Regions from separate parts of the Cellulomonas hominis genome, predicted to be linked through region 1. Evidence: predicted binding sites of a transcription regulator. Region 1 holds the regulator's gene; each other region holds the start of a gene.
The links. The regulator HrcA, encoded in region 1, represses chaperone genes, less so after heat shock. The targets are predictions, from matches to a motif close to TTNGCACTCGNNNNNNNCGAGTGCNAA.
Positions count from the first base shown of each region.

Region 2: groES (co-chaperone GroES) is a predicted target of HrcA. The motif match lies at 4,510-4,536, and genes of this name have one in related genera.
Region 3: HNR08_RS07700 (Hsp20/alpha crystallin family protein) is a predicted target of HrcA. The motif match lies at 3,396-3,422, and genes of this name have one in related genera.

Region 1 covers NZ_JACHDN010000001.1:271,736-281,452, reverse strand. The annotation lists gene hemW (radical SAM family heme chaperone HemW) at 1-890, shown strand, start outside; gene HNR08_RS01375 (DUF4870 domain-containing protein) at 894-1,265, opposite strand; gene HNR08_RS01370 (DUF7847 domain-containing protein) at 1,468-2,523, shown strand; partial or broken gene HNR08_RS01365 (DUF3097 domain-containing protein) at 2,576-3,425, opposite strand; gene HNR08_RS01360 (MFS transporter) at 3,475-4,989, shown strand; gene hrcA (heat-inducible transcriptional repressor HrcA) at 5,063-6,097, shown strand; gene dnaJ (molecular chaperone DnaJ) at 6,153-7,280, shown strand; gene HNR08_RS01345 (16S rRNA (uracil(1498)-N(3))-methyltransferase) at 7,285-8,052, shown strand; gene HNR08_RS01340 (sodium-translocating pyrophosphatase) at 8,197-9,717, shown strand, end outside.
Region 2 covers NZ_JACHDN010000001.1:2,659,758-2,669,474, forward strand. The annotation lists gene rimI (ribosomal protein S18-alanine N-acetyltransferase) at 1-249, shown strand, start outside; gene HNR08_RS12545 (malonic semialdehyde reductase) at 278-904, opposite strand; gene tsaD (tRNA (adenosine(37)-N6)-threonylcarbamoyltransferase complex transferase subunit TsaD) at 1,021-2,079, shown strand; gene HNR08_RS12555 (glutamate--cysteine ligase) at 2,093-3,241, opposite strand; gene HNR08_RS12560 (class I SAM-dependent methyltransferase) at 3,238-4,443, opposite strand; gene groES (co-chaperone GroES) at 4,678-4,974, shown strand; gene HNR08_RS12570 (WhiB family transcriptional regulator) at 5,573-5,875, opposite strand; gene HNR08_RS12575 (MerR family transcriptional regulator) at 6,205-7,278, shown strand; gene HNR08_RS12580 (response regulator transcription factor) at 7,383-8,063, shown strand; gene guaB (IMP dehydrogenase) at 8,113-9,642, shown strand; gene HNR08_RS12590 (helix-turn-helix domain-containing protein) at 9,700-9,717, opposite strand, start outside.
Region 3 covers NZ_JACHDN010000001.1:1,629,063-1,638,779, reverse strand. The annotation lists gene HNR08_RS07720 (carbohydrate ABC transporter permease) at 1-505, shown strand, start outside; gene HNR08_RS07715 (carbohydrate ABC transporter permease) at 502-1,401, shown strand; gene HNR08_RS07710 (ABC transporter substrate-binding protein) at 1,432-2,766, shown strand; gene HNR08_RS07705 ((deoxy)nucleoside triphosphate pyrophosphohydrolase) at 2,913-3,356, shown strand; gene HNR08_RS07700 (Hsp20/alpha crystallin family protein) at 3,515-3,970, shown strand; gene metE (5-methyltetrahydropteroyltriglutamate--homocysteine S-methyltransferase) at 4,043-6,391, opposite strand; gene HNR08_RS07690 (methylenetetrahydrofolate reductase) at 6,400-7,455, opposite strand; SAM riboswitch class I at 7,449-7,557, opposite strand; gene HNR08_RS07685 (DNA-3-methyladenine glycosylase I) at 7,725-8,372, opposite strand; gene HNR08_RS07680 (MFS transporter) at 8,628-9,717, shown strand, end outside.

The sequences.
Region 1 (9,717 bases):
GGGGTCTCGCGGACGGCGCGGAGGTCACGACCGAGGCGAACCCCGACTCGGTGACGCCGGAGTCGCTGGCGGCCCTCGCGCGCGGCGGGTTCACCCGGGTGTCGTTCGGCATGCAGTCCGCCGTCCCGCACGTGCTCGCGACGCTGGACCGCACGCACGACCCGCGCCGGATCCCCGACGTGGTGCGCTGGGCCCGGGACGCGGGGCTCGTGGTGTCGCTGGACCTCATCTACGGCACGCCGGGGGAGTCCCTGGACGACTGGCGGGCGTCCCTCGAGGCCGCGCTCGCGACCGGCGTGGACCACGTGTCGGCGTACGCGCTGGTGGTCGAGCCCGGCACCCGGATGGCGGTGCAGGTGCGCCGAGGCGAGCTGGCGCTGCCCGAGGAGGACGACCAGGCGGCCAAGTACGAGCTCGCCGACGACCTGCTCACCGAGGCCGGGCTGCACTGGTACGAGGTCAGCAACTGGGCGCGCACCCCCGCGGACGCCTGCCGGCACAACCTCGCCTACTGGCGGAACGACGACTGGTGGGGGGTCGGCCCCGGGGCCCACAGCCACGTGGGCGGCGTCCGCTGGTGGAACGTCAAGCATCCGCGCGCCTACGCCGCCCGGCTCGCCGAGGGCGTCAGCCCGGCCGCGGGGCGCGAGACGATCGAGCACGAGTCGGCGCAGCTGGAGCGGGTCATGCTCGGCGTGCGGCTCAGCGAGGGGCTGCCGCTCGACTCGCTCAGCGCCCGCGCGCGGTCCGCGGTGGGCTCGCTCGTCGCGGACGGGCTGGTCGACGGCCGCGCCGCGCTCGGCCGGGGGGACGTCCCGGGCGCCCGCGTCCTGCTCACCCGGCGGGGGCGGCTGCTCGCGGACGCCGTCGTGCGGACCCTCGCGGACTGACGATCAGCTGACGAAGCGGATGGTCACCGGGTAGCGGTACCACTCGTACCGGCCCGCGGCGACGGCCGCGAGGATCTGGAACACCAGCTGGCAGACGCCGACCACGGCCAGGACGGGCGAGCCGATGCCGAACGTGACGAGGGCGAGGATCCCGGCCGCCACGTAGGCGATGACCACCGTGATCTGGAAGTTCAGCGCCTCCTTGGCCTGGTCCTCCAGGTAGGGACCGCGGCCCCGGAACACCAGCCAGACGACGAGCGGCGCGACGAAGCTGAAGAACAGCCCGCCGAGGTGCGCGAGCACCGCCCAGGTGCGCTCCTCGTCGGGGCGCAGCGGCGGCGGCCCGTAGGCGGGGTGGGGCGGGGGGTAGGTCACGACGTGCTCCCGGGTCGACGGCGGTGCGGCCGTCCCGAGCGTACCCAGCCGAGGGCCCGGGGAGGCCGGCGGGCGGGGTCCGCGGACAGGGGTGTCCGGTTCGTCCGGATCGTGGCACGCCCGGCGGGTTCCTTGACACGCGACCTGCGGCTTCGGTTCGCTGACGCGACGGACGAGCGACGTCCGGACCAGGAGGACTCTGATGCGCGAGAACCCCGGCACGAACCCGCCGCGCGACGACGACCCGTCGACGCCCGCGCCGCCGCCCCCGCCGAGCACCCCGGAGCAGCCGGGCACGCCGGCCCCCGAGCCGCAGTCCCCGCCCGCCGCGCCGCCGGTCCCGCCGGCCGAGCCCCCCGCAGCGCCGCCCGTGCCGCCCGCGCCGGAGACCGCCCCGGGCGGGGCGTACCCGCCGCCCCCGGCGCCCGGATACGGCCCGCCCGCCGGCGGGTACCCGCCGCCGCCCTCGGGTGCCGGCTACGGCCAGCCGCAGGACCCGTACGGCCAGCAGCCGTACGGCGCCCCGCAGCAGCCCTACGCGCAGCAGCAGCCCTACGGCCAGCCCGCGGGCTACGGCGCCCCGGCCCCCGCGGGCGTCGGCGAGGCGTTCAACTGGGGCTGGACCAAGTTCACCCAGAACGTCGGCCCGATCGTCCTGGCGGTGCTCGCGTACCTCGCGGTCATCTTCGTCGTGTCGATCATCGCGTTCTCGCTCTTCGCGGGCGGCGCGGCGGCCAGCACCGACGCGTACGGCAACCTCCGCCCGGGCGGCGGGTTCGTGCTCGGGTTCGGCACGCTCGTCGTGCTGGCGATCTACGTGCTGCTCACGGCGTTCATGCAGGCGGGCGTCACGCGTGCCTCCCTGGACGTGGCGAACGGCCGGCGCCTGGAGTTCGCGAGCTTCTTCCGGTTCGAGAACCTCGGCGCCGTGGTCGTGGCGGTGCTGCTGGTCGGTGCCGGCACCGCGGTCGGCACGCTGCTGTTCGTGCTCCCGGGCCTGGTGTTCGCGTTCTTCGCCCAGTTCACGCTGTTCTTCGTGCTGGACAAGGGCCTGGGCGCGGTCGACGCGCTGAAGGCCAGCTTCACGCTGGTGAACCGCAACCTCGGCACCGTGGTGCTGCTGTTCCTCGCGGTCTACGCGGCGAACCTGGTGGGCGCCGCGGTCTGCGGCATCGGCCAGCTCGTCACGTACCCGCTGGGCCTGCTGGCGACGACGTACATCTACCGCCGCCTGCAGAACGAGCCGGTCGCGGCCTGACCCCGCGCCCTCGGCGCCGTCCCCGTCCACCGGGGGCGGCGCCGTCGTCGTCTCAGGGCGCGGTGACGAAGTCGATGAGCTCCTCGACCCGCCCGAGCAACGACGGCTCCAGGTCGGCGTACGTCCGCACGCTGCGCAGGATGCGCTGCCAGGCGCGCGACGTCGGCCTGCTCGTCGGCGGGCCAGCCCAGCTCGCGCAGGATGCCGCGCTTCCACTCGGTGCCGCGCTCGATCGTCGGCCACGCGGTCAGCCCGATCCGCTCGGGGCGCACGGCCTGCCACACGTCGACGTAGGGGTGCCCGAGCACCAGCACCGTGCCGGCCGGGGCGGCCCGCACGGCCTCGTCGGCGATCCGGCGCTCCTTGGACCCGGCGACCAGGTGGTCGACCAGCACCCCGACGCGCCGCCCCGGCCCGGGGCCGAACTCGCGCAGCGCGTCGACGAGGTTGTCCACGCCGTCCAGCAGCTCGACGACGACGCCCTCCGCGCGCAGGTCGTCGCCCCACACCTTCTCGACGAGCTCGGCGTCGTGCTTGCCCTCGACCCAGATCCGGCTGCCGATCGCGACCCGCGCGCGCTGGTCCGGCGCCGCCAGCGACCCCGACGCGGTGCGCCGCGGCCCGGTCGGCGCGGCGGGGCGCGGCGGGACGAGCTCGACCGGCCTGCCGTCGACCCAGAACCCCGGCCCGAGCCGGAACGTCCGCGTCTTCCCGCGCCGGTCCTCCAGGACCACGACGTGCTCACCGCCGGACTTCTCCACCCGGACGACGGCGCCGACCCAGCCCGTCGTGACCTCCTCCACCACCAGCCCCGGCTCGGCCGGGGTGGGGACGGAGGTGGGGCGGCGGTGGCTGCTCGGGGAGGAGCCGGACAGCACGTCGGGTCCGTAGCGGTCGGTCACCCGCGGCAGCCTAGGTGCCGACCCGGCGCGGCCGTGATACGACACGACGGTGACGTCGCCGCAGCAGGCCCCCGCCCCGGACGCCTCGGACCCGGACGCCCCCGACCCGGACCGGTGGCGCGCACTCGCCGTCTGCCTGGCGATCGGGTTCATCACGATGCTCGACGTCTCGATCGTCAACGTGGCGCTGCCGTCGATCGAGCGCAGCCTGGACGCGGGGGCCAGCCAGCTCCAGCTCGTGGTCGCCGGGTACACGCTCGCGTTCGGCCTGGTGCTGGTCCCGGCGGGGCGCCTCGGCGACGCGCGCGGCCGGCGGGCGCTGTTCCTCGTCGGGCTGTCCGGGTTCGCCCTGACCAGCCTGGGCGCCGGCCTGGCGCCGTCCGACGAGGTGCTGGCGGGGATGCGGCTGCTGCAGGGCGTCAGCGCGGGCCTGCTGAACCCGCAGGTCGTGGGGACGATCCAGCAGCTGTTCCGCGGGTACGAGCGCGGGCGCGCGTTCGGGTTCTTCGGCGCGACCATCGGGGTGTCGACCGCGATCGGGCCGCTGCTCGGCGGGCTCATCATCCAGGCGGCGGGCCCGGAGGACGGCTGGCGCTGGGTGTTCTTCGTCAACGTCCCCGTGATCGCCGTGGTGCTGCCGCTCGCCGTGCGGTTCCTGCCGCGGGGCCGGGTCGGCGTCCCGGCGGGCGTGGCGGGCCCGGGCGGCCGGCCGCGGCTCGACGTCCCGGGGCTGGCGCTGGTCGCGCTGACCACGACGGCCGTGATGGTCCCGTTCGTGGTGACGTCGGGGTCGGGCGGCGACGACCCGGCGCGCTGGTGGTGGCTCGCGGCGGCCGCCGCGCTCGCGGTCGTGACGGTGGTGTGGGAGCGGGGGTACCAGCGGCGCACGGGCGCGGCGGTGCTCGACCCGCGGGTGCTGGGCGAGCCCTCGTTCCGCAACGGCGCCCTGCTCGGCATGGCGTACTTCGCGGGGTTCACCGCCGTGTTCCTCGTCACCACGCTGTACCTGCAGCAGGACGCCGGGTTCACGCCGCTGCAGGCGGGGCTCGTCGGCATGCCGTTCGCGGTGGCGTCGGCGGTCGCCGCGCAGCAGTCCGGCCGCCTGGTCGCGACCCGGGGCCGGGCGCTCGTCGTCGTCGGCCTGGTGCTGGTGCTGCTCGGCCTGCTGGGCACCGACCTCGCGATCCGGCTGGTCGACCCGCCCGCGGTCGGGTTCGTCGTCGCCGCGACGCAGATGGTGGCCGGTGCCGGCAGCGGCCTGGTGATCGCACCGAACCAGACGCTCACGCTCGCGCACGTGCCGCTCGACCGCGCGGGTGTGGCGGGCAGCATGCTCCAGGTCGGGCAGCGCATCGGCTCGGCGCTCGGCGTGGCGGTCGCGCTGTCGACGTACTACGCGGCGCTGGCGTCCGGGCTGGCCGGGAACCAGGCGGCCGGCCGCGCGCTGCTCATCACCGTGGTGCTGGTGGCGGTGGCGCTGGTGATCGGCGTCGCGGACCTCGTCGCCCGCCGCCGGGACGCGGCCCGCGAGCCCGTCACGACGACCGCTCGCGGAGCCGAGTAGAATTGGCACTCGGACCGGGGGAGTGCTACCAGCGCTGGCCCCGGTGGGGCGCGCGAGGTGTCGGGAGGTGGCGATGAGCGAGGACCGCAGGCTGGACGTGCTGCGGGCGATCGTCGAGGACTACGTCGCGACCCGCGAGCCGGTCGGCTCCCGCGCCCTCGTCGAGCGGCACTCCCTGGGCGTCTCCCCGGCGACGATCCGGAACGACATGGCCGCCCTCGAGGACGCCGGCTACATCGTGCAGCCGCACACCTCGGCCGGGCGGGTGCCGACCGACACGGGCTACCGGCTGTTCGTGGACCGGCTGGCGACGGTGAAGCCGCTGTCCGCCCCGGAGCGGCGGGCCATCGAGTCCTTCATGGAGGACGCCGCCGACCTGGACGACGTCGTGGACCGCGCGGTCCGGCTGCTCGCGCAGCTCACGCACCAGGTGGCCGTCGTGCAGTACCCGTCGCTGCGCCGGACCGCGGTGCGGCACGTGGAGCTCGTCCCCGTGGGGGAGCGGCACCTGCTCGTGGTCATCATCACCGACCACGGCCGGGTCGAGCAGCGCACCCTGGAGCTCGCGGACCCGCTGGACGCCACCGTCGTGGCCCGGCTGCGCACGCGGCTCAACGTCGCGGCGGCGGGCCGGCGGCTCGCCGAGCTGGACGGCGTGCTCGCGGACCTGGCCGACGCGTTCGCCGACGCCGACGCCCCGCTGGTGCGCGCCGTGGTCGGCGTGGTCGAGGACACGCTGGCCCGCGAGAGCGAGGAGCGCGTCGTGATGGCCGGCACCGCGAACCTCGTCCGGGGCGGCGGCCACGACTTCGCGCACACGATCAGCCCGGTGCTCGAGGCGCTCGAGGAGCAGGTGGTGCTGCTGCGGCTGCTCACCGAGATGGCCGAGGACGAGGCCGCCGTGTCCGTCCGGATCGGCCGCGAGACGCAGCACGAGGGGCTCGTCGAGACGTCCTTCGTGACCACCGGCTACGGCGGCCCGGGCGACGGCGGGGGCGCGGCCGTGGCCCGCATCGGCTCCGTGGGCCCGCTCCGCATGGACTACCCCGGCACGATCGCGACGGTGCGTGCCGTCGCGCGGTACCTCTCCCGGATCCTCGCGGGATGAGCGCCGCCGGTCCCCGACCCGCGCCGGCGCGCGCGACCGACACAGGAAGTGACGAGTGAGCGACTACTACGAGGTGCTCGGCGTGCCGCGCGAGGCGACGCCCGAGCAGATCAAGAAGGCCTACCGCCGCCTGGCCCGCGAGCTGCACCCGGACGTGGCCGGGGCGGACGCCGCGTCGGAGGAGCGGTTCAAGGACGTCTCCCGCGCGTACGACGTGCTGTCGAACCCGGAGAAGCGCCGGATGTACGACATGGGCGCCGACCCGGCGTCCCCCGGCGGCGGGATGGGCGGGGGCTTCGGCTTCCAGGACATCTTCGAGACGTTCTTCGGCGCCGCGGCGGCCGGCGGGCCGCAGCGGGGGCCGATCCCTCGGGCGCGGCGCGGCCAGGACGCGCTCGTCCGGCTGGACATCGACCTCGCCGAGGCGACGTTCGGCACGCACCGGGAGGTCCCCGTCGAGACGGCCGTGCTGTGCCCGACATGCGGCGGCACCTGCTGCCGCCCCGGCACGTCGCCGCGCACCTGCGACGTCTGCGGCGGCCGCGGCAGCGTGCAGCGCGTCGCCCGGTCGTTCCTCGGCCAGGTGATGACCTCGCAGCCGTGCGCCGCGTGCCACGGCTTCGGCACGGTGATCCCCGAGCCCTGCACCGAGTGCGCCGGCGAGGGCCGCGTGCGCTCGCGCCGGACGCTCGAGGTCGACGTCCCGGCGGGCGTGGACACCGGCACCCGCATCAAGCTGACCGCGCAGGGCGAGGTCGGCCCGGCCGGCGGCCCGGCGGGCGACGTGTACCTCGAGGTCCGGGAGCGCCGGCACGACACGTTCGTCCGCGAGGGCGACGACCTGCACTGCACGCTCCAGGTCCCGATGACGGCCGCCGCGCTCGGCACCGTGCTGACCCTGGAGACGCTGGACGGCCCGAAGGACGTCGACCTGCGCCCGGGCACGCAGCCGGCCCAGGTCGTCACGCTGCGGGGCCTCGGCGTCGGCCACCTCCACGCCGGCGGCCGCGGCGACCTGCACGTGCACGTCGACGTCCAGGTGCCGACCGCGATGGACGACGAGCAGTCCGAGCTGCTGCGCCGCCTCGCGGCCCTGCGCGGCGAGGAGCGCCCCGAGGCGCGCCTGTCGGCGTCCAGCCCCGGCGTGTTCGCCAAGCTGCGCGACAAGCTCTCCGGGCGCTGAGCCGGTGACCGCACCCGTCTTCCTGGCCGAGCCGGGCACGCTCTCCGCGCTCGCGGCCGGGGACGCGTACCTGCTCGACGGCACCGAGGGCCGGCACGCGGGCGTCGTGCAGCGCCGCGCCGCCGGGGAGCGGGTCGACGTCGTGGACGGCGCGGGTACCCGCGTGGTCGGCGAGGTCGAGTCGGTCGGCCCCGAGGGCGTGCACCTGCGGGTGCGCGAGGTCGTCGTCGAGCCGGTGCCCGCACCGCGGCTGCTGCTGGTCCAGGCGCTCGCCAAGGGCGACCGGGACGAGCTGGCGATCGAGGCGGCGACCGAGGTCGGGGCCGACGGCGTCGTGCCGTGGCAGGCGGAGCGCTCGATCGTGGTCTGGCGCGGCGACCGGGCGGCGAAGAGCCGCGCCAGGTGGCTCGGCACGGTGCGCACGGCCGCGAAGCAGTCCCGCCGCGCGCACGTGCCCGCGGTGGACCTGGCGCTCGACACGGCGGCCCTCGCCCGGCGGGCCCGCGAGGTCGTCGAGGCCGGCGGCGCGGTGCTGGTGCTGCACGAGGAGGCGACGGTCCCGCTGGCCGCGGTCGCGCTCCCCGCCCCGGGGACCGTCGCGGACGTGCTGGTCGTCGTCGGCCCGGAGGGAGGCATCGCGGAGCGCGAGGTCGCGGCCCTGGTGGACGCCGGGGCGGTGCCGGTCCGCCTGGGCCCGCACGTGCTGCGCACGTCCACGGCGGGCCCGGTCGCCCTCTCCCTCCTGGCGGAGCGCCTGGGCCGCTGGTCCTGACCGGCCCGCGCGCGCGAGCGCACACCGGGGCGCCTCCCCGCGCACCCGGGACGTCGGTCCTGGGCCGTACGTCTCATCCGTGACGCGCGTCACGGTCCTAGCGTCGAAGGTGGCAGCGAAGGCGCTCTCACCAGGGAACCGACCGTGAACACTGAAGTCCGGACCGGCAACGACGAGCACGGGGCGAGGGCTGCGGCCTCCTCGCCCGCACCGAGCGGGGCGCGCCGGCGGCGCGCCCTCACCGGCGGGACCGCCGCGATCCTCACGCTCCTGCTGGCGGGCTGCGCGTCCTCCGGCGAGGCGGGCGAGGGCGGGGTGCACGGCGGCGAGGCGAGCCTCGTCCTGCCCGACCTGGGCGCGGTCACCGTGCTGGGCGGCGTGTCCGGGCGGCTGCTGCTGGGCCTCGGCCTGGTGGTGTGCGTGCTCGGCCTCGCGTTCGGCGTCGCGACGTACGTGCAGCTGCGCAAGCTGCCGGTGCACGCGGCGATGCGGGAGATCTCCGAGCTCATCTACTCCACGTGCCGCGCGTACCTCACGCAGCAGGGCAAGTTCCTCATGCTGCTGTGGGTGTTCATCGCCGCGGTGATCGTCGTCTACTACAAGGCGCTCGTCGGGTTCGAGTGGGGCCGGGTCGCGATGATCATCGCGTTCAGCCTGCTGGGCATCGCCGGGTCCTACGCGGTCGCGTGGTTCGGCATCCGCGTGAACACCTTCGCGAACTCCCGCACGGCGTTCGCGTCCCTGCGCGGCCGGCCGCTGCCGGTGCACCGGATCCCCATGCAGTCGGGCATGTCGATCGGCATGGTCCTCATCAGCCTCGAGCTGGCGATGATGCTGGTCATCCTGCTGTTCCTGCCGGCGGACGTGGCGGGCGCGTGCTTCATCGGGTTCGCGGTCGGCGAGTCGCTCGGCGCCTCGGCGCTGCGCATCGCGGGCGGAATCTTCACGAAGATCGCCGACATCGGCTCGGACCTCATGAAGATCGTGTTCAAGATCAAGGAGGACGACGCCCGCAACCCCGGCGTGATCGCCGACTGCACCGGCGACAACGCGGGCGACTCGGTCGGCCCCAGCGCGGACGGCTTCGAGACCTACGGCGTCACCGGCGTCGCGCTCGTGACGTTCGTCCTCCTGGCGGTCGACAGCCCCGCCGTCCAGGCGACCCTCCTGGTCTGGCTGTTCGTGGTCCGCGCGGTCATGGTCATCGCGTCCGCGGTGTCCTACCTGGCGAACGACGCCTGGACCCGCCGCCGGTACGCCGGGGTCGACCGGATGGACTTCGAGAAGCCGCTCACCTCGCTGGTGTGGCTCACCTCGGCGGTGTCGATCGCGTTCACCTACCTGACCACGTGGGCGGTGCTCGGGCACATGGACGGCGCCGGCGCCGGGCTGTGGTGGAAGGTCGCGACGATCATCTCCTGCGGCACCCTGGCGGGGGCACTCATCCCGGAGCTGGTCAAGGTCTTCACGTCGACGAACAGCCGGCACGTCCGCGAGGTCGTCACGTCGTCCCGCGAGGGCGGGCCGTCGCTCAACATCCTGTCCGGCCTGGTCGCCGGCAACTTCTCGGGCTACTGGCTCGGCATCACCGTCGTCGGACTCATGGGCGGAGCCTTCCTCATCAGCGAGCAGGGCCTCGACCAGCTCATGGTCGCCCCGGCGGTG
Region 2 (9,717 bases), 2.4 Mb from region 1:
CTGGACGCCCTGCTGGACCGGGCGCGGGAGCTGCGGGCGGCCGAGGTGCTGCTGGAGGTCCGGGTCGACAACGAGCCGGCGCTGCGGCTGTACGAGCGCGCGGGCTTCGAGCGGTTCGGGCGCCGCAAGGGGTACTACCAGCCGGAGAACGTGGACGCGTGGACCATGCGGCTGCGGCTGACCCGTGGCCCGGGCCCGGTCGGCGCGGGCGCCGGGGACGACGCGGGCGGGCGGGCGGCGTCGGTGTGACGCGGCCGCCCGCCCGGTGCGGTGCGGATCAGATCGTGCGGGCGACGTCCTCGAAGTCGAGGCGGGTCTGGCGCGGGTGCGAGGCCGGCATGCCGAAGCCCTCCACGTCGGCCGGCGCGGCGCCGACGTTCGCGACCATGATCGACCGCCAGGACGTCCCGGCGAACAGGTCGGCGTCGAGCCCGGCGGCGTCGTAGCCGGTCATCGGGCCGACGTGCAGCCCCGCGGCGCGCAGCCCGACGATCAGGTAGCCGGCCTGCAGGAAGGCGTTGTCGCGGGACATGCGCTCGCGGACCGCCTCGGCGCCGGCGAGGTTCTCGCGCGCGCCGGCCATGTGCGGGGCGAGCCGGGGCAGGTGCTCGTGGAAGTCGAGGTCCGCGGCCACCACGATGCTCAGCGGGGCGCGCAGGGTCTTGGCCTTGTTGCCGTCGTTCATGTGCCCGACCAGGCGCTCGCGGGCCTCGGGGGAGCGCACCAGCAGCAGCCGGAGCGGGAGGGTGTTCATCGCGGTCGGACCCCAGCGCACGACGTCCCAGACGGCGCGGACCTGCTCGTCCGTCACCTCGTCGTCGGCGAAGGTGTTGACGGTGCGCGCGGACCGGAAGACCAGGTCGGCGATCTCGGCGGGGACGCGCAGCTCGGTGTCGATGCTCATATTCGGTTGAATTCACAACCATCCCGGGGGATTCCTGTTGTGTCGGTGAACCGCGTCACACCGCCCCGTGCGCCCGTCGCGCGGCCCCGCCCGGAGCGCGACCTAGGATGGGTCCCATGCCCGAAGCGCCCCTCGTCCTGGGGATCGAGACGTCCTGCGACGAGACCGGGGTCGCCCTGGTCCGCGCCCACGCCGACCGCAGCGAGCTCCTGGTCGACGCCGTCGCGTCCTCCATGGACGAGCACGCGCGGTTCGGCGGGATCATCCCCGAGATCGCGTCCCGCGCCCACCTCGAGGCGATGATCCCGACCGTCGAGCGCGCGCTCGGCACCGCCGGGGTCACGCTCGCGGACGTCGACGCCGTCGCCGTCACCGCCGGCCCCGGCCTGGTCGGCTCGCTGACCGTCGGCACCGCCGCGGCGAAGGCCCTGGCCTACGGGCTCGGCAAGCCGCTGTACGGCGTCAACCACGTCATCGGCCACGCCGCCGTCGACGAGCTGGTGCACGGCCTGTTCCCCGACCGGGTCATGGCGCTGGTGGTGTCCGGCGGGCACTCCAGCCTGCTGCTGATCGACGACGTGGTGACCGGGGTGCGCGAGCTCGGCTCGACGCTGGACGACGCCGCGGGGGAGGCCTTCGACAAGGTCGGCCGCCTGCTCGGCCTGCCGTACCCCGGCGGCCCGCACATCGACCGCCTGGCGCGCGAGGGCGACCCGACGGCCATCCGGTTCCCGCGCGGGCTCACGGCCGCGAAGGACCAGGAGAAGCACGCCTACGACTTCTCGTTCTCCGGCCTGAAGACCGCCGTCGCCCGCTGGGTCGAGGCGCGGCAGGACGCCGGCGAGGAGATCCCCCTCGAGGACGTGTCCGCGTCGTTCGCCGCCGCGGTCGCCGACGTGCTCACGGCCAAGACCATCGCGGCCTGCCGGCGGCACGGGGTCGACACCCTGGTCGTCGGCGGCGGCTTCTCCGCCAACTCGCAGCTCCGCGACCTGGCCGCGGAGCGGTGCGCGGAGGCCGGCATCGAGCTGCGCATCCCGCCGATCCGGTACTGCACGGACAACGGCGCGATGATCGCGGCGCTCGGGGCGGCGGTCGTCCGGCGCGGGCTGCCCGCCTCGGACTTCGGCATCGGCGTGGACTCGACGATGCCGCTGGAGACGGTGACGGTCTGACCCGGAGGCCGGGCTAGAGCGGGCGCCCCGCGCGCATCTCCGCGACCAGCGACGCCACCACCGCGTCGAGCTCCCCGGCGTTCCGCCGGGCGACGGCCCGCTGCCGCTGGTACGACGCCCCCTTGCGCAGGATCACCCGCACGGCGTCGAGCTCCGCCGCGCAGCCCAGCCGCTCGGCCACGGGCTCGAGGTCGTGCAGCAGCCGGGCCACCGCGTCGGTGACGAGCTCCTCGTCGCCGGCCGCGTTCGTGATGATGATCGCGTCCATCCCGTACCGGGCGGAGCGCCACTTGTTCTCCTGCGCGAACCACGGCGGGACGGTCGGCAGCGGCTCGCCGCGGTCGAGCAGCGTCGAGAAGTGCTCGACCAGGCAGTGGGTCAGCGCGGCGAGGGCGGTGACCTCCAGCAGCGTGGGGGAGCCGTCGCAGATGCGGGTCTCGATCGTGCCGAACCGCGGGGAGGGGCGGACGTCCCAGCGCACCTCGTCGAACGCGTCGATCACGCCGGTGTGCAGCATGTCGCCGACGTAGGCCTCGAGCTGGTCCCAGCGCTCGAACTGGAAGGGCAGCCCGGCGGTCGGGAGCTGCTGGAACATCAGGGCCCGGTTCGAGGCGTAGCCGGTGTCCTTGCCGCCCCAGAACGGGCTGGACGCCGACAGCGACTGCAGGTGCGCGAAGCAGGTGAGCAGCGCCCGGCAGATCGGCAGCACCTTGTCCCGGTCCTCGACGCCGACGTGCACGTGGACGCCGTAGATGAGCATCTGCCGGCCCCACCACTGGGTCCGGTCGATGAGCGTCGCGTACCGCTGCTTGTCGGTGACCTTCTGCTGGGCCCAGCGGGCGAACGGGTGCGTGCCGGCGGACATCAGCTCGACGCGCAGCGGGTCGGTGACGGTGCGGACCTCGTCGACCGCGCGCTGCAGGTCGGCCCCGGCCTCGCTGACGGTGCGGCACACGCCGGAGACCACCTCGACGGTGTTGAGCAGCAGCTCCTGCCGGATGGCGGGGTGCTCGCCGCCGCCGGGCGGCCGGACCGCGTCCAGGACGGTGCTCGCGACCTGCCGCAGGTCGCCGGAGTCCGCGTCGACGAGCGCGAGCTCCCACTCGATGCCGACGCTGGAGCGCTCGGACGCCGCGAACGGCAGCCGCGCCGGCGTCGTCATGCGGGGGCACCCACCGGCTCGACCAGCAGCACCTGCTGCTGGCCCGCGACCCGGGTGAGCACGATCGTCGCGGCGGTGGAGCCCCGCAGGTCGAGCTGGCGGCGCAGCTGCTCCGGGACGACCGCGGTGCCGCGCTTCTTGATCGTGAGCGCGCCGACGTCCCGCTCGCGCAGGTAGGCGCGCAGGCGCTTGAGGCCGAACGGCAGGTCGTCGAGAACCCGGTAGGCGGTCGCGAACGGCGTCGCGTGCAGCGCGTCGGAGGTCACGTAGGCGATCGTGCGGTCCACGAGCCGTCCCTGCACCTCGGCGGCCACCTCGGCGACGAGCCCCGCGCGGATGACGGCCCCGTCCGGCTCGTACAGGTACGCCCCGACCGCTCCGACCGGCGGGTGCGCGTGCGCGGACGCCTCGCCGGCGCGCAGCAGGGCCGAGCCGCCCCCCGAGCCCAGCAGCAGCGCCGAGCGTCCGGGGCCGTCGGGGGCGAGCGGGCCGAACCACAGGCCGAGCTCGACGACGTCCCCGTCGACGGAGACCCACTGCGCCTCGGCGTCGTCCGGGAGCGCGGAGTGCGGGACCCCGGGCCCCAGCTTGAGGCCCAGGGCCGGCACGCGCTCGCGGACGGCCAGGACGGCGTCCAGGGGCGGGGCGTAGGCGGCGGGGTCGAACACGCGGGTGCCGCCGCCGGTGCGCCGGGCGGGGTCCGCGTACACGCCGTCGACGCCCTCGGCGGCCAGGTCGAGCGCGAGCCCGTCGCCGTGCCGGACCTCGGCCTCGGGGAAGTGCCGCAGGTTCACCGTGGCGAGCGCGGCCGTGGTCTCGTCGGCGTCCACCGCGAGCACCGGCAGCCCGACGCCGGCGAAGGCCATCGCGTCCGCGCCGAGCCCGCACGTGAGGTCGGCGACGCGCTGCGTCCCGGCCGCCACGTACCGGCGGGCGTGCTGCGCGGCGACGACCAGCCGGGTCGCCTGCTCCAGGCCGGCGGGGGTGAACAGCATGCCGTCGGCGAACTCGCCGAGCTTGTCGTGCGCGCGGGCCCGCAGCCGCGACTGGGTGAGCGCAGCGGCGACGAGGTCGGCGTCGAACCCGTCGCGGCGCAGGCGCTCGGACAGGGCCATGGCCTGCGCCTCGTCGTACGGGGGCAGGGCGGACAGCAGCGCCCAGCCGGTGGGGCTGAGCAGCTTCGCGAGGCCGGACGCGTCCATCCGGCGATCCTCGCACGCGCCGGGCCCGGCGACGGTCCCGCGGACAGCGTCCGGACGGAGGTGTCGTTGGCACTCGCCTTGACCGAGTGCTAACGGGTTCCTAGAGTGCTGATCGGCACTCTCGTGGTGCCGACCCGCACCGCACGGCCACCGGCACCCGCGACGACGGCCGGTCGTGATCCCGGCGCGGCAACGGACATCAGGCAGCACTCACACGCGAAGGGGAGGTCCGCAGTGTCGGTCTCCATCAAGCCGCTCGAGGACCGGATCGTCGTCAAGACGCTCGAGGCGGAGCAGACGACCGCCTCCGGTCTGGTCATCCCGGACAGCGCCAAGGAGAAGCCCCAGGAGGGCGAGGTCCTGGCGGTCGGCCCGGGTCGCATCGACGACAACGGCAACCGCGTCCCGCTCGACGTGGCGGTCGGTGACAAGGTCATCTACAGCAAGTACGGCGGCACCGAGGTCAAGTACGACGGCGAGGAGTACCTCATCCTCTCCGCGCGCGACGTCCTGGCGGTCGTCACCAAGTGACACCGGCGCCGGCCACGACGGCCGGCGCACGCACGACGAGGCCCTCTCCGCACGGCGGAGGGGGCCTTCGTCGTCCCCGGGGGTGCGCGGGCCGCGCGCGGGGATGAGGCCGGGGCGAGGCGGCGCGTGACCGGGGCGAGCCGGGCACGGGGCCGGGGCGAGCGGGCGCGTCACCGGGGCGAGCCGGGCACGTTCCGAGGCGAGCGGGCGCGTGACCGGAGGGTTCTGCCACGACACGCCGCGCGTGTCGGGCAGAACCCTCCACTCGGCCCGGCCTCGGCCTCCACTCGGACCGCCCCCCGGGCCTCGCGGACCGGCCCCGCCCGCGCGTCCCCCCGCAGAGTGGAACGTATGGACCGACTCGCCGACGGCGTGTCCGTCCGAACCCTCCACTCTGCGCGACCGGCCCGGCCACCGGCCACCGGCCCGGCCACTGGTCACTGGCCCGGCCACCGGTCACCGACCACCGACCATGGCCCCCGACCCGGGCCGGGACGCACGACGGGGCCCCCTCCGCATGCGGAAGGGGCCCCGTCGTCGTGAGCGGCGGCCGTGCGGTATCGCACCGCGGACGGCCACCGGGTCTGGGTGGCGCCGGTCAGATCGCCTGGTGGTGCGTGCGCCCGGCGCGCTCGGCGAGGACGGCGGTCCGCTCGTCCTCGGACAGACCGCCCCACACGCCGTACGGCTCGCGGACGGCGAGCGACTGCTCGCGGCACTCGTTGATGACCGGGCAGGTCGCGCAGATCGCCTTGGCGGCCTCGGCGCGCCGGCGACGCGCGGCACCGCGCTCGCCCTCCGGGTGGAAGAACAGGTCCTGGTCGGCGTCGCGGCACGCGCCCTGGTACTGCCACTCCCAGAGCTCCATGACGGGTCCCGGAAGGCGGGAGATCTCGGCCATCGGTGTCCTCCATGCCTCCGGTGGCGGGTGCCACCGGCGTCGTCGTGCGGTGAGGCGGTCCGGCTGCTGCCTGGGACCTCGGTCCCTGGTGCGGCCCTGAACTGCGCTGATCGAGACAGTACAACCGCGCCAGCAGTTGTTCAAGACCGTGTCGCGATCCGAGTCGACCCGGTTCGTGACGCGATGTGCGCGCGGCTCGGCGCGGTCGTTCACCTGCGACGGCGCGATCGGGTGACGCGGTCACTCGGGGCGCCGGTGGAAACCGCGCCAGATCCCCGGCAGAATCGGCCGCAGGGCGCCAGGACAGCAGCGCGGACGAGACGGGCGAGATGCGGAGCAGCGAGGACGACGGCACGACCGGCGGGCACGACCCGTCCGGTGCCGCAGGCGACGACGACGGGGACGCGACCGGCGCGCGGAGCGCGGACGCGGCGGTCCCGGACGCCCTCGACGAGGACGCGGCCCCGGGCGACCCCGCGGGCCCGACCCTCACCGTCGCCGCCGTCGCCGGCCGGCTCGGCGTCGCCCCCGCCACCCTGCGCACGTGGGACCGCCGCTACGGCCTCGGCCCCTCCGAGCACACGGCCGGAGCGCACCGGCGGTACAGCGCCCTCGACCTCGCGCGCCTCGTGACGATGCGCTCGCTCACGCTGGACGGCGTGCCGCCCTCGGACGCCGCGCGCATCGCCCGCGAGGGCGGCGCCCCGGCCCCCGCGGCCCCCGCGCCGGTGCGGCACCTCGCCGCCGTCCCCGACGCCCGCCAGGACGGGCTCGAGGCGCGGCGCCCGGACGCCCCGGCCACGCCGACCGCCGTGATCGACGCGGCCCTGCGCGCGGACGCCGACGCGGTCGCGCGCCTGCTCGCGCTCGCCCCGGGCGACGACCTCGCGCGCTGGTGGTCGGACCTGGTGCAGCCCGCGCGGGCCGGGATCGCGTCGCGCACCGTGCTCGCCCGGCCCGGCGACGAGCCCGACGCCCTGGTGGTCGCCGCCGCGCTCGCCGTGCTGCGCGTGCGGTCCGGCCGCGTCCCGTCGCACCCGTCCCGCCGCCGCATCGTCCTGCTGCTCGCCGCGCCGGGTGAACCTCGGCCGCTGGCGCTGCACGTGCTCGCGGGCGCGCTCGCGGACGCGGGTGTCGACGCGCGGGTGGTCGCCGGCCCGACCGGCCGGCACCGGCTGCTCGAGATCGCGGCGATGACGGCCCCGTCGGCCGTGGTGCTCAGCAGCGAGCTGCCCGCCCCCGACCTGGGCGTGGTGGCCGCGCTCGCGGAGCAGCACCCCGACCTGCCGGTGTTCGCGATGGTGCCCGACGAGGCCGCCGGCGCCGTCCCGCTGGGCCGCCAGGTGCACCGCGTGCGCACCGTCCCGGGCCTCGTCCACGAGGTCCTCGCCGTCTGCGGCTGACCGATCCGTGAGCGCTTCACGCTAACGTCGCGCCCGATCCGGCCGATACAGGAGAGAAGCCGGATCCGCCAGGGTGCCGGCGCGACGGCGAGAGGTGGAGGTCGATGGCGGGCGTCGTGGTGTGCCACGGATCGACGGCGGTGCGCGAGCGCATCGTCCTGACGGCGCTGGGCGTCCCGGCGCTGGCTCCGGTGCGCGCCGCGGCCACGGTGGACGAGCTCGTCGCCCTCGCGCGGCGCGTCCCGCCCACGATCGTGCTGCTCGACGCCCACCTGCCCTCCCCGGGCCCGGTCGAGGCCATCCGCCGCCTGCGCGCGGTGCCGTCGCAGTCCACCGTCGTGATGCTGGCCGTCCCGGGCGACGAGATCGCCCTCGACCGCGCGATCGCTCTGGGCGCCCGCGGCTATCTCGCCCCCGACGTCGGCCGGGCCGAGCTCGCCGCCGTCGCCGCGCACATCCTCGCGAGCCCGACGGTGCCCGCAGGCGCGGGGGTCGCGGACGGCCTGCCGGCGCACGGCGCCGTCCCGAGCGCACCCACCCCGGTGGTCGCGCGCGCCGAGCTGCCGATCCAGGGCGACGGCCGCGACGAGGTCTCGCTCACCAAGCGCGAGGTCGAGGTGCTGGTCGGGATGAGCAACGGCCGCTCGAACGCCCAGATCGGCCAGGAGCTGTTCCTCTCGGAGGACACCATCAAGACCCACGCGCGCCGGCTGTTCCGCAAGCTCGGCGCCGCGGACCGCGCCCAGGCGGTCGCCATCGGCCTGCGCAAGGGCCTCATCCGCTGACGCCGGACGGCCGTCCGGGGGGTACGAGGAACGGCCCTATCATCGGGGGATGACCGACCTGGGTACCCCTGGATCCGCCGCGCCTGCCGACCCGTTCGGCTTCATCGGTCTCACCTACGACGACGTCCTGCTCCTCCCGGGCGAGACCGACGTCATCCCGAGCGAGGTCGACACCACGACCCGGCTCACCCGTGAGATCTCCCTGTCGATCCCGCTCGTGTCCGCCGCGATGGACACCGTCACCGAGTCGCGCATGGCGATCGCCCTGGCCCGCCAGGGCGGCATCGGCGTGCTGCACCGCAACCTGTCGATCGAGGCGCAGGCCCACCAGGTCGACCTGGTGAAGCGCTCCGAGTCCGGCATGGTCTCCGACCCCGTGACCGTCGGGCCGGACGCGACGCTCGCCGAGCTCGACGCCCTGTGCGGGAAGTACCGGGTGTCCGGCCTGCCGGTGGTGGACGACGACCGCCGCCTGCTGGGCATCATCACCAACCGCGACCTGCGCTTCGTGCCGTCGAGCGAGTTCGGCACCCGCCGCGTCCGCGACACCATGACGTCGATGCCCCTGATCACCGGCCCGGTCGGGATCTCGAACGACGACGCCGCGGCCCTGCTGGGCAAGCACAAGGTCGAGAAGCTGCCGCTGGTGGACGCCGACGGGCGGCTCCAGGGCCTCATCACCGTCAAGGACTTCGTGAAGTCCGAGCAGTACCCGCTGGCCACCAAGGACGCGAGCGGCCGCCTGGTCGTCGCCGCGGCCGTCGGCTTCTTCGGGGACGCGTGGGACCGCGTGTCCGCGCTGGTCGAGGCGGGCGTGGACGCGCTGGTCGTCGACACCGCGAACGGGCACGCCCGGCTCATGCTCGACATGGTCCGCCGCATCAAGTCCGACCCGGCGACGAAGCACGTCCAGGTCATCGGCGGCAACATCGCGACCCGCGAGGGCGCGCAGGCGCTGGTCGACGCGGGCGTGGACGCGGTCAAGGTCGGCGTCGGCCCGGGCTCGATCTGCACCACCCGCGTGGTCGCCGGCGTCGGCGTCCCGCAGGTCACCGCGGTGTACGAGGCGTCGCTGGCCGCCAAGCCCGCGGGCGTCCCGGTGATCGCCGACGGCGGCCTGCAGTACTCCGGCGACATCGCGAAGGCCCTCGTGGCCGGCGCGGACAGCGTCATGGTCGGCGGGCTCATCGCCGGCTGCGACGAGTCCCCGGGCGACCTGGTGTTCGTCAACGGCAAGCAGTTCAAGCGCTACCGCGGCATGGCCTCGCTCGGCGCGATGCAGAGCCGCGGCGACCGCCGGTCGTACTCGAAGGACCGCTACTTCCAGGGCGACCTGTCCGACGACGAGATCATCACCGAGGGCATCGAGGGCCAGGTCCCGTACCGCGGCCCGCTCGCGGCGGTGGCGCACCAGCTCGTCGGCGGCCTGCACCAGTCGATGTTCTACGTCGGCGCCCGCACCATCCCGCAGCTGCAGCAGCGCGGGAAGTTCGTCCGGATCACGCCGGCGGGGCTCAAGGAGTCGCACCCGCACGACGTGCAGATGATCTCGGAGTCGCCGAACTACACGGTGCGCTGAGCTGAACGACGCAGGGCCGGGAGCGCGTGCTCCCGGCCCTGCGTCGCGCTCGGGGCGTCAGTCCCGGAACGTCTC
Region 3 (9,717 bases), 1.4 Mb from region 1:
CGACAGCGCGCTCATGAACCAGGTCGTCCAGTTCTTCGGCTTCGGGCCGGTCCGCTGGCTCCGCGAGGACCTGACCGGGCTGGCCGCGCTGCTGGCGCTCGCGGTGTGGCGGTGGACGGGCGTGAACACCATGTACTTCATCGCCGGTATGCAGTCGATCCCGGCGGAGTACTACGAGGCGGCCGCGATCGACGGCGCGAACAAGCGGCAGCAGTTCCTGCGCATCACCGTCCCCAACCTCAGGCCGACGATCGTGTACGTCACGACGATCAGCGTCTACGGCGGCCTGGCCATGTTCCTGGAGAGCTTCATGCTCTACGGCGGGAACGCCTCCCCGAACAACCAGGCGCTGACGGTCGTCGGCTACCTGTACCGCAAGGGCATCGAGCAGAACGACCTCGGCTTCGCGTCCGCGGTGGGGATCGTGCTGCTGGTGGTCGTCATGACCATCAACATCACGCAGCTCACCCTGTCCGGCACCTTCAGGAAGGAGAACGTCCGGTGACCGCGCTCACGGGCCGCCGGCGCACCGGGACGCCGCCGTCGAGCCGGTCCGACGGCCAGGAGCCCGGCACCCGCCGGGTCCTCTCCGTCGGGCAGTCGGTCGTGCTGGTCGCGATCGCGCTCACCGCGCTCGTCCCCCTGGCCGCCATCTTCATCGCCACGTTCCAGGACGGCGCCGACGTCATGCGCGGCGGCGTCAGCCTCGGCGTCGACACCTCGACGCTGAGCCTGGACAACTGGACCATGCTCTTCACCGACTCCGGCCCGTACTTCCGGTGGTTCGCCAACTCCCTGGTCCTCACCACCGTCCAGGTCGCCGGCACGCTGCTGGTCAGCTCCTTCGTCGCCTACGGGTTCGCCATGTACGAGTTCCGGGGGCGCACGCCGTTGTTCATCGCGGTGCTGGCGATCATGGCCGTCCCGTTCGAGATGGTCATGCTCCCGCTGTACGTCCAGGTCAACGAGATGGGGCTGGCGGACACCTACACGGTGATCGTGATCCCGTTCCTCGCGGCGGCGGTGACCATCTTCTTCTTCCGCCAGTACTTCCTGGGAGTGCCGAAGGAGATCCTCGAGGCGGGCCGCGTCGACGGCGTCACCGAGTTCGGCATCTTCTTCCGCCTGGTGCTGCCGATCGCCCGGCCGGCCATCGCGGCGATGGCCATCCTCAACGGGATGATGTGCTGGAACAACCTGCTCTGGCCGCTGCTCGTCCTGCGCTCGTCGGAGAAGTTCACGCTGCCGATCGGCCTGAACACGCTGATCACCCCGTACGCGAACAACTACGGGCTGCTCCTCGTCGGGTCGTTCTTCTCCCTCGTCCCGATCCTCATCCTCTTCCTCACGTTCCAGCGGTTCTTCGTCGAGGGAATGACCGCGGGCGCCGTCAAGGGCTGACCCGCGCACGTACAAGAAGGAGACAAAGAAATGTCCAGAAGCAGGACGACGGCGTCCGTGGTCGTGGCCGCGATGGTGCTCTCCGCGACCCTGGCGTGCTCGAGCGGCGGCGCGCAGCAGGAGCCGACGGTGAACGCCGACGGGTCGACCCCGATGGAGATGTGGATCTTCGGCGAGCTGCACGGTGCGCTGTACGAGCAGATGGCCGACCGCTGGAACGAGCTCAACCCCGACCGGCAGATCGACCTCGAGCTCACGGTCTACCCGTACCAGGACATGCACAACAAGCTGCAGCTGGCCGCGAACTCCGGGGCGGGGATGCCGGATCTCGCCGACATCGAGGTCACCAAGTTCGCGAACTTCGTGCGGGGCGACAACCCGCCGCTGATGGACCTGTCGCAGGCGGCGGAGCCGTACCGCGACGACATCGTGGAGGCGCGCCTCGAGCTGTACAGCCGCGACGACGCGCTCTACGGCTACCCGACGCACGTGGGCGCGTTCGTGACCTTCTACAACACCGAGCTCCTCGAGGCCGCCGGCATCGACTACACGACGATCGAGACCTGGGACGACTTCGCCGCGGCCGGGGCCGAGTACAGCGCCGCGACGGGCAAGGCGTTCGGCACGGCCAACACCGACGTCTTCTTCGTGGAGCCGCTGGTGATCGCCCAGAACGGCGGTTCGCTGTTCGCGGAGGACGGCACCGTCCAGGTCGACAGCGCGGAGGTGGTGTCGTCCATGGAGATGATGCAGGACATGGTCGAGTCCGGGGCGATCTCGCCGATCCCCGGCTCGAGCCCGGACGACGAGGAGGCCTACGGCGCGATCGGACGGGGCGACTTCGCGGCCATCGTCTACCCGGCCTGGTACACGTCGCGGTTCGTCGACTACATGCCCGACCTGGCGGGGAAGATCGCGATCGCGCCCGCGCCCGTCGTCGCCGGATCGGACACGGCGACCATCGGCGGCGGCGGCACGGGCACGGCGGTGTCGGCGAGCTCGCCGGTGAAGGACCTGGCGGCGGAGTGGCTCGCCTTCGCCAAGCTGTCCCCGGAGGCGAACGTCGCCGTCTGGGAGATCCTCGGCTTCGACCCGGTCAACATGTCCGTCTGGGACGACGACGCCGTGACCAAGAACCCCGACAACGCGTTCAACCAGTACTTCACGACGAACCTGTTCGACGTGCTGAACGAGGTCAAGGACGGCATCGGGCACTTCGACTCGTTCAGCAGCCCCGACCTGCCCCCGGTGAACAGCCGGTTCGGCACGGTCACGCTGGCCGAGATCTACGAGGGCGGCGTGCCGGCCCGCGAGGCCCTGGAGCAGGCGCAGCAGGAGCTGCAGAACGAGCTGCGACAGGGCTGACCGGCGCGGCCCGTCCCGGCCCGACGCCTTCGAGTGGAGGGTTCGCGCACGACACGCCCGGCGTGTCGCGTTCAAACCCTCCACTCGGCGGGACCGGTCCCCGGGCGCGGAGGCGGGCCGGGTCGTGGCGCTGGCAGACTTCCCGCATGACCCCGCCCGTCCTCGTCGTCGCCGCGGCGCTGGTCGACGACCTCGACGCCCCGACCGCCCTGCTGGCCGCCCGCCGGCGGCAGCCCGTGAGCCTGGCGGGCCGGTGGGAGTTCCCCGGCGGGAAGGTCGAGCCGGGCGAGGACCCGGAGGCGGCGCTGCACCGGGAGATCCGGGAGGAGCTCGGCGTCGGGCTGACGCTCGGGACGGAGCTCCCCGGGCCCGACGACGGGTGCTGGCGGCTGAGCGACCGGTACGTGATGCGGCTCTGGCTGGCCGCCGTCGCGGAGGGCGAGCCGGAGCCGCTGGTCGAGCACGACGCCCTGCTGTGGCTGCCCCGCGGGGAGTGGCTGACGGTGCCGTGGCTGGACGCGGACGTGCGGATCGTGTCGGCCCTGGCGGCCGCGACGGAGACCGGCGACCGCCTGCCGGACCCACGCTGACCAGCGCGTTCTGCTCTCGGCGAACGCCCTGGACGACCGTTAGCACTCGACACCCGAGAGTGCTAGAACATGTCTCGTAGCCCTTCCGGTGCGGGGCCGCCGCACCGGAGCAGACCACGGTCCCGGAGCGGCCGGGACCTCGAGGGAGGTGACGGGCTGTGGCTACGCGTTTCGACCCGTTCCAGGAGATGGACCGGCTCATGGGCCAGGTGCTCGGCTCGCAGCGGGCGGCGGCGTCCATGCCGATGGACCTGTACCGCGCGGGCGACCACTACGTCCTGCACGTCGACCTGCCGGGTGCGGACCCGGGGTCGATCGACGTGAACGTGGACGACCGCACGCTGACCATCCGGGCGCAGCGCACCGCGCGCACCGAGGACGGGCAGCAGTGGCTCGCCAAGGAGCGCCCGGTCGGCACCTACGCCCGGCAGCTGACCGTCGGGCGGGGGCTCGACCTGGACGCCATCCACGCCTCGTACGCCGACGGCGTGCTCACCCTGACCATCCCGGTGGCCGAGGAGGCCAAGCCGCGCCGCATCGAGGTCCAGACCGGTGGGACGCCGGCGACCATCGAGGCCGGGGCCGACGCGACGCAGGAGCGCGCGGACGCCTGACGCCGGCGGCCGGCAGACCGACGCCCCGGTCCCCCGCGCGGGGGACCGGGGCGTCGTCGCGTGCGGCGCAGCTCAGGCCGTCGGCACCGCCAGGGACGCCCGCACCGTGCGGGTCGCGGCGAGCACGTGCTCGAGCGACGGGGTGACCTCGGCGTAGCGGCGGGTCTTCAGGCCGCAGTCCGGGTTGACCCACAGCTGCTCCGGGTCGATCGCCCGGACCGCCTCGGTGAGCAGCTCGGTGACCTCGGCCTCGCTCGGCACCCGCGGGGAGTGGATGTCGTAGACGCCCGGGCCGATGCCGCGCGGGTACCCCTCGGCGGCGATGTCGGCCAGGATCTCCATCTTCGACCGGGCGGCCTCGATGGACGTCACGTCGGCGTCCAGGCCGTCGATCGCGCCGATGACCTCGCCGAACTCCGAGTAGCACAGGTGCGTGTGGATCTGGGTGTCCGGCCGGACACCCGACGTCGCGAGGCGGAAGGACCGGACCGACCACTCCAGGTAGGCCGCGTGGTCCTCGGCCCGCAGCGGCAGCAGCTCGCGGAGCGCGGGCTCGTCCACCTGCACGATCGCCGTGCCGGCGGCCTCGAGGTCGGCGACCTCGTCGCGCAGCGCCAGCGCCACCTGGTTCGCGGTGTCGCCGAGCGGCTGGTCGTCGCGGACGAACGACCACGCGAGGATCGTCACCGGCCCGGTCAGCATGCCCTTCACCGGCTTCGGGGTGAGCGACTGCGTGTAGGTCGTCCACGGCACGGTGATCGGCGCCGGGCGCGCGACGTCGCCCCAGAGGATGGACGGGCGGGTGCACCGCGAGCCGTAGGACTGGACCCAGCCGTTCTGGGTGACCGCGAAGCCGTCCAGGTTCTCGGCGAAGTACTGCACCATGTCGTTCCGCTCGGGCTCGCCGTGCACGAGCACGTCGAGGCCGATCTGCTCCTGGAGCTCGACGACCTGGCGGATCTCCGCCTTCATCGCGTCCTCGTACTGGGCCGCGGTGAGCTCGCCCCGGCCGAACGCGGTGCGGGCCGCGCGGATCTCCGGCGTCTGCGGGAACGAGCCGATCGTGGTCGTCGGCAGCGCCGGCAGCCGCAGCCGGGAGGTCTGCGCGGCGCGCCGCTCGGCGAAGTCCCCGCGGTGGAACGCGCCCTCCGGGAGGGCGGCCAGGCGCTCGCGGACGTCGGGACGGACCACGCCGGGCGCCTCCGCGCGGGAGCGGCGCGCGTCGGCCGCGGCGAGGAGCTCCGCGTGCACGGCCTCCCGGCCCTCGGTCAGACCGGTCGCGAGGGTCACCACCTCGCCGATCTTCTGGTCGGCGAACGCGAGCCACGAGCGCAGGGTCGGGTCGAGCTCCGGCTCGTCCTCGACGTCGTGCGGCAGGTGGAACAGCGAGGTCGACGACGACACCGCGACCTGCGCGGCACCGAGGGACTCCAGGTGCTCCAGGGACCCGAGCGCGGCGTCCAGGTCGGCGCGCCAGATGTTGTGGCCGTCCACGACGCCCCCGACCAGCACCTTCGAGGCCAGCCCGGGCACGGGGGACGCCGGGGCGGAGCCGCGGACCAGGTCGATCGCCAGGCCCTCGACGTCGGAGGCCGCGAGCACCGGCAGCGCGTCCCGGAGGTCGCCGTAGGGGGCCGCGACCAGGATGGACGGGCGCTCGGCCGTGGGCAGGTCGGCGGCCAGCGCGCGGTACGCCTCGGCGGCCGCGGCCAGCAGCCGGTCGGCGGGCACGCCCGTCGAGTCGGACACCAGGGCGGGCTCGTCGAGCTGCACCCACGTCGCGCCCGCGCGGGCCAGGTCGCGGAGCAGCTCCGCGTACACCGGCAGCACGTCGGCGAGCCGGTCGATCGGGAGGAAGTCCGCCGGGGAACCCTCGGCGGCCTTCGCCAGGGCGAGGAACGTCACCGGCCCGACGAGCACCGGGCGGGTCAGCACGCCGTCGGCCAGCCCCTCGGCGAACTCGCGCACCGGGCGGTCGCTCGCGTACCGGAACGCCGTCGCCGGGCCGATCTCCGGCACCAGGTAGTGGTAGTTCGAGTCGAACCACTTGGTCATCTCGAGCGGCAGGTCGTCCCCGCGGCCGCGCGCCACGGTCGAGTAGCCGGCCAGGTCCAGCCCGCCGTCGGCGGTCGCGAGGTCGGCGAACCGCTCGGGCACCGCGCCGAGCACGGTCGCGGCGTCCAGCACGTGGTCGTAGAACGAGAAGGCGCTCGGGATTGCGGGCAGCCGGGTGTCCAGGCCGAGCTCCGCGAGCCGGGCGCGCGTGCGGCGGCGCAGCTCCGCGGCGGTCGCCTCGACCTCCTCGGCGGTCGAGCGGCCGGCCCAGAACGCCTCGACGGCCTTCTTGAGCTCGCGGCGCGGACCGATCCGGGGGTAGCCCAGGACGGTGCCGGAGGGGAACGGGTGGGTCAGGTCGGTCATCTCTCGCCTCAGCTGGTCGGAACGGGGGTCGGGGTGGTCGTGGGGGCGGACGTCACCTGGCTGTGCGTCCGCGGGGCGTCGCCGCCCAGGCCGGCGCCCTCGAGCAGGTCGAGGGCCGGGCCGTGCTGGTTGAACGTGTAGAGGTGCACGCCGGGGGCACCGCCGTCGAGGACGCCGTTCACCAGGTCGACGCCCAGCCGGGTGCCGGCGCGCAGGCGGCGGGCCGCGTCCGCGGGGTCGTCCGGGTCGAACGCGTCCAGCACGTCGAGCACCGCCTGCGGCACCGGCACGCCGGTGAGCTGCTGCACGCGGCGGAGCCGCGACGGGTCCGTCATCGGGATGATCCCGGGCACGATCGGGATGGTGACCCCGGCGTCGCGGGCCAGCGTGACGAGCTCGCAGTACGACTCGACGTCGTAGAACACCTGGGTGATCGCGAAGTCGGCGCCCGCGCGCTGCTTGGACAGCAGGGCCGCGACGTCCTGCTCGCGGGTGCTGCCCGAGCCGGCGTTGCCCCGGGGGAACGCGGCGACCGCCACGGACAGCGGCCGCGTCGCCGCGCGCACCGCCTGCGCCGGGCTCGACGCGCACCGGCGGGCCTCGACCTCGCGCAGCAGGGCGACCAGGGCGCTGGCGGTCGGCAGCCCGTCCGGGTGCGGGGCCCAGGAGCCGTCGGCGGGCGGGTCGCCGCGCAGGGCGAGGAACGCCCGGACGCCCTCGTCGAGGAACTCCTCGACGGTACGGGCCAGGTCGTCGCGGGACGTGGCGACGCAGGTCAGGTGCGCGATCGGGGTCAGCGAGGTCTCGCGGAGCAGCCGCCGGACCAGGGCCCGGGTCGTGCTGCGCGTGCTGCCGGAGGCGCCGTAGGTCACGGACACGAAGTCCGGGCGCGCGGCCGCGAGCCGCTCGACCGTGGTCCACAGCCGCGGGGCCGCCTCTGGGTTCCGCGGGGGGAACAGCTCGAAGGACACGGTGGGTCGGTCCACGGCACCGAGGCCGTCGGTGACGTGGTCGGTCGCGGGTGCGGCCCCCTCGGCGGGGACGCGTGCGCCGGTGCTGCTCATCGCTCGCTCCATCGATCCTGGCGGAAGCACCCGCACCCTCCGCGAGGAGGGGGGTTGCTGCGACGTCGACGAGCCAGGTCTCTCGGTCGCTCTGGATGGGTGTGGCCACAGTAGGGCCAGCGGGCGGGTGCGTCCAGTGCCCCTGATGCGTCATGGAACGACCCGCGGTCCCCGGGGTCGCCCCCGGCGGGGCGTCCTCGGCAGGCCGGCCGGGCGGCCTCCGGGACGGCGTCGGGGTGCTCGACGCACTCGTCCGCGGCGATCCCGGCCTAGGCGGTCGGGCGCACGCCGGCCAGCACCACCGGGCAGTCCGCCAGGTGGTCGTCCACCATCCCGCAGGCCTGCATCGCCGCGTAGGCGGTCGTCGGCCCGACGAACCGGAAGCCCAGCCGCTTCAGCTCCTTCGCGAGGGCGATCGACTCGGGCGTCCGCGCCGGGACGTCGGCGAACGTGCGGGGTCGGGGCCGCGCCCCCGGGTCCGGCGCGTGCGACCAGAACACCGCGTCCAGCGACCCGCCGCGCCCGTGCAGGTCCAGCAGCGCCTGGGCGTTCGCGATCGCGGCGGTGATCTTCGCGCGGTTGCGGATGATCCCGGCGTCGCCCATCAGCCGCTCGACGTCGTGGTCGTCGTACCCGGCGACCACCGCGGGGTCGAAGTCGGCGAACGCGGCGCGGAACCCCTCGCGCTTCCGCAGGACCGTGATCCAGGCGAGGCCGGACTGGAACGCCTCGAGCGTCATGCGCTCGTAGAGCTCCCGCTCGCCGTGGACCGGCCGGCCCCACTCCTCGTCGTGGTACCGCTCGTAGAGCGGGTCGCCGTCGCCGAAGCAGCGCCGCCCCGGCGGGTGCCCCGCGGCGGTCTCGGACGACACGGGGTGCTGGAGGGCCTCGGCGGGGGTCGGGTCGCTGCTGGTCATGCCGACACTCTGCCCGAGGGCACCCACAACCCGGCCCCCGTCATCCACAACCCGCACGTCCGTCGCGCCTGTGGAGGAGTCCCGGTCGATTCCGACATGCGGACAGGAACCGTCTGAAACGTGAGACGGGGCGTAGGGTCGACGACGCGCTGGAGCACCCACGAGCGTCACGAGCCGACCCGCGAGCCGACCCCACCCGACGTCCCCGTCGGTGGCCGGCGTGCCGCAGCACCGTCGTGAACCGGAGTGACCCGCATGCCCACCACCACCGCGCCCACCGCCGCCGCCCCCGCGCGGCCGCTGAACTCGCCGTCCCGCGTCATCGCGGCGAGCCTCGTCGGCACCACCATCGAGTTCTACGACTTCTACGTCTACGCGACCGCCGCGGTCCTCGTGTTCCCGAAGCTGTTCTTCCCGACCGGCAACGACACCACGGCGCTGCTCGCGTCCTTCGCGGTGTTCGGCGCGGCGATGGTCGCCCGGCCGATCGGCGCCGTGTTCTTCGGGCACCTCGGGGACCGCCGCGGCCGCAAGACCACGCTCGTGTACTCGCTGCTGACGATGGGGATCGCGACGTTCCTCATCGGCGTGCTGCCGACGTTCGACCACATCGGGGTCGCCGCGACGGTCGCGCTGCTGGTGCTGCGGCTCGCGCAGGGCTTCGCGCTCGGCGGCGAGTGGTCCGGCGCGGCGCTGGTCGCCACCGAGAACGCCCCCGCCGGCAAGCGCGCGTGGTACGGCACGTTCCCGCAGCTCGGCGCCCCGCTCGGCTTCATCATCGCGAACGGCCTGTTCCTCGTGATCAACGGCGTGCTCGGCGAGGGCTCGGCCGCGTTCATGTCGTGGGGCTGGCGCGTGCCGTTCCTGTTCTCGGCCGTCATGGTGATCATCGGCCTGTGGGTCCGGCTGAAGCTGGTCGAGTCCGAGGCGTTCACGGCCGCGGAGAAGAAGGGCCGGCTCACGAAGCTCCCGCTCGGCACGACCCTGCGGTTCCACTGGCGCGAGACCCTGCTGGGCACGTTCATCATGCTGGCGACCTACGTGCTGTTCTACCTGATGACGAACTTCACGCTGACCTACGGCACCCGCGCCGTGGCGCCGGAGAACGGCGACCCGGGCGGCCTGGGCATCCCGTACGTGCACTTCGTGCTCATGCAGATCATCGGCGTCGTGTTCTTCGGCCTGTTCACCCTGGCCGCCGGGCCGCTCGCGGACCGCCTGGGCCGCCGCCGGCTGCTGCTGTGGGTCACCGGGCTGATCATCGCCTTCGGGCTCACGTTCGCGCTGTTCCTGCCGATGCGCGAGGACCAGGTGTTCACCGGCGCGCTGGTGCAGGCGTTCCTGG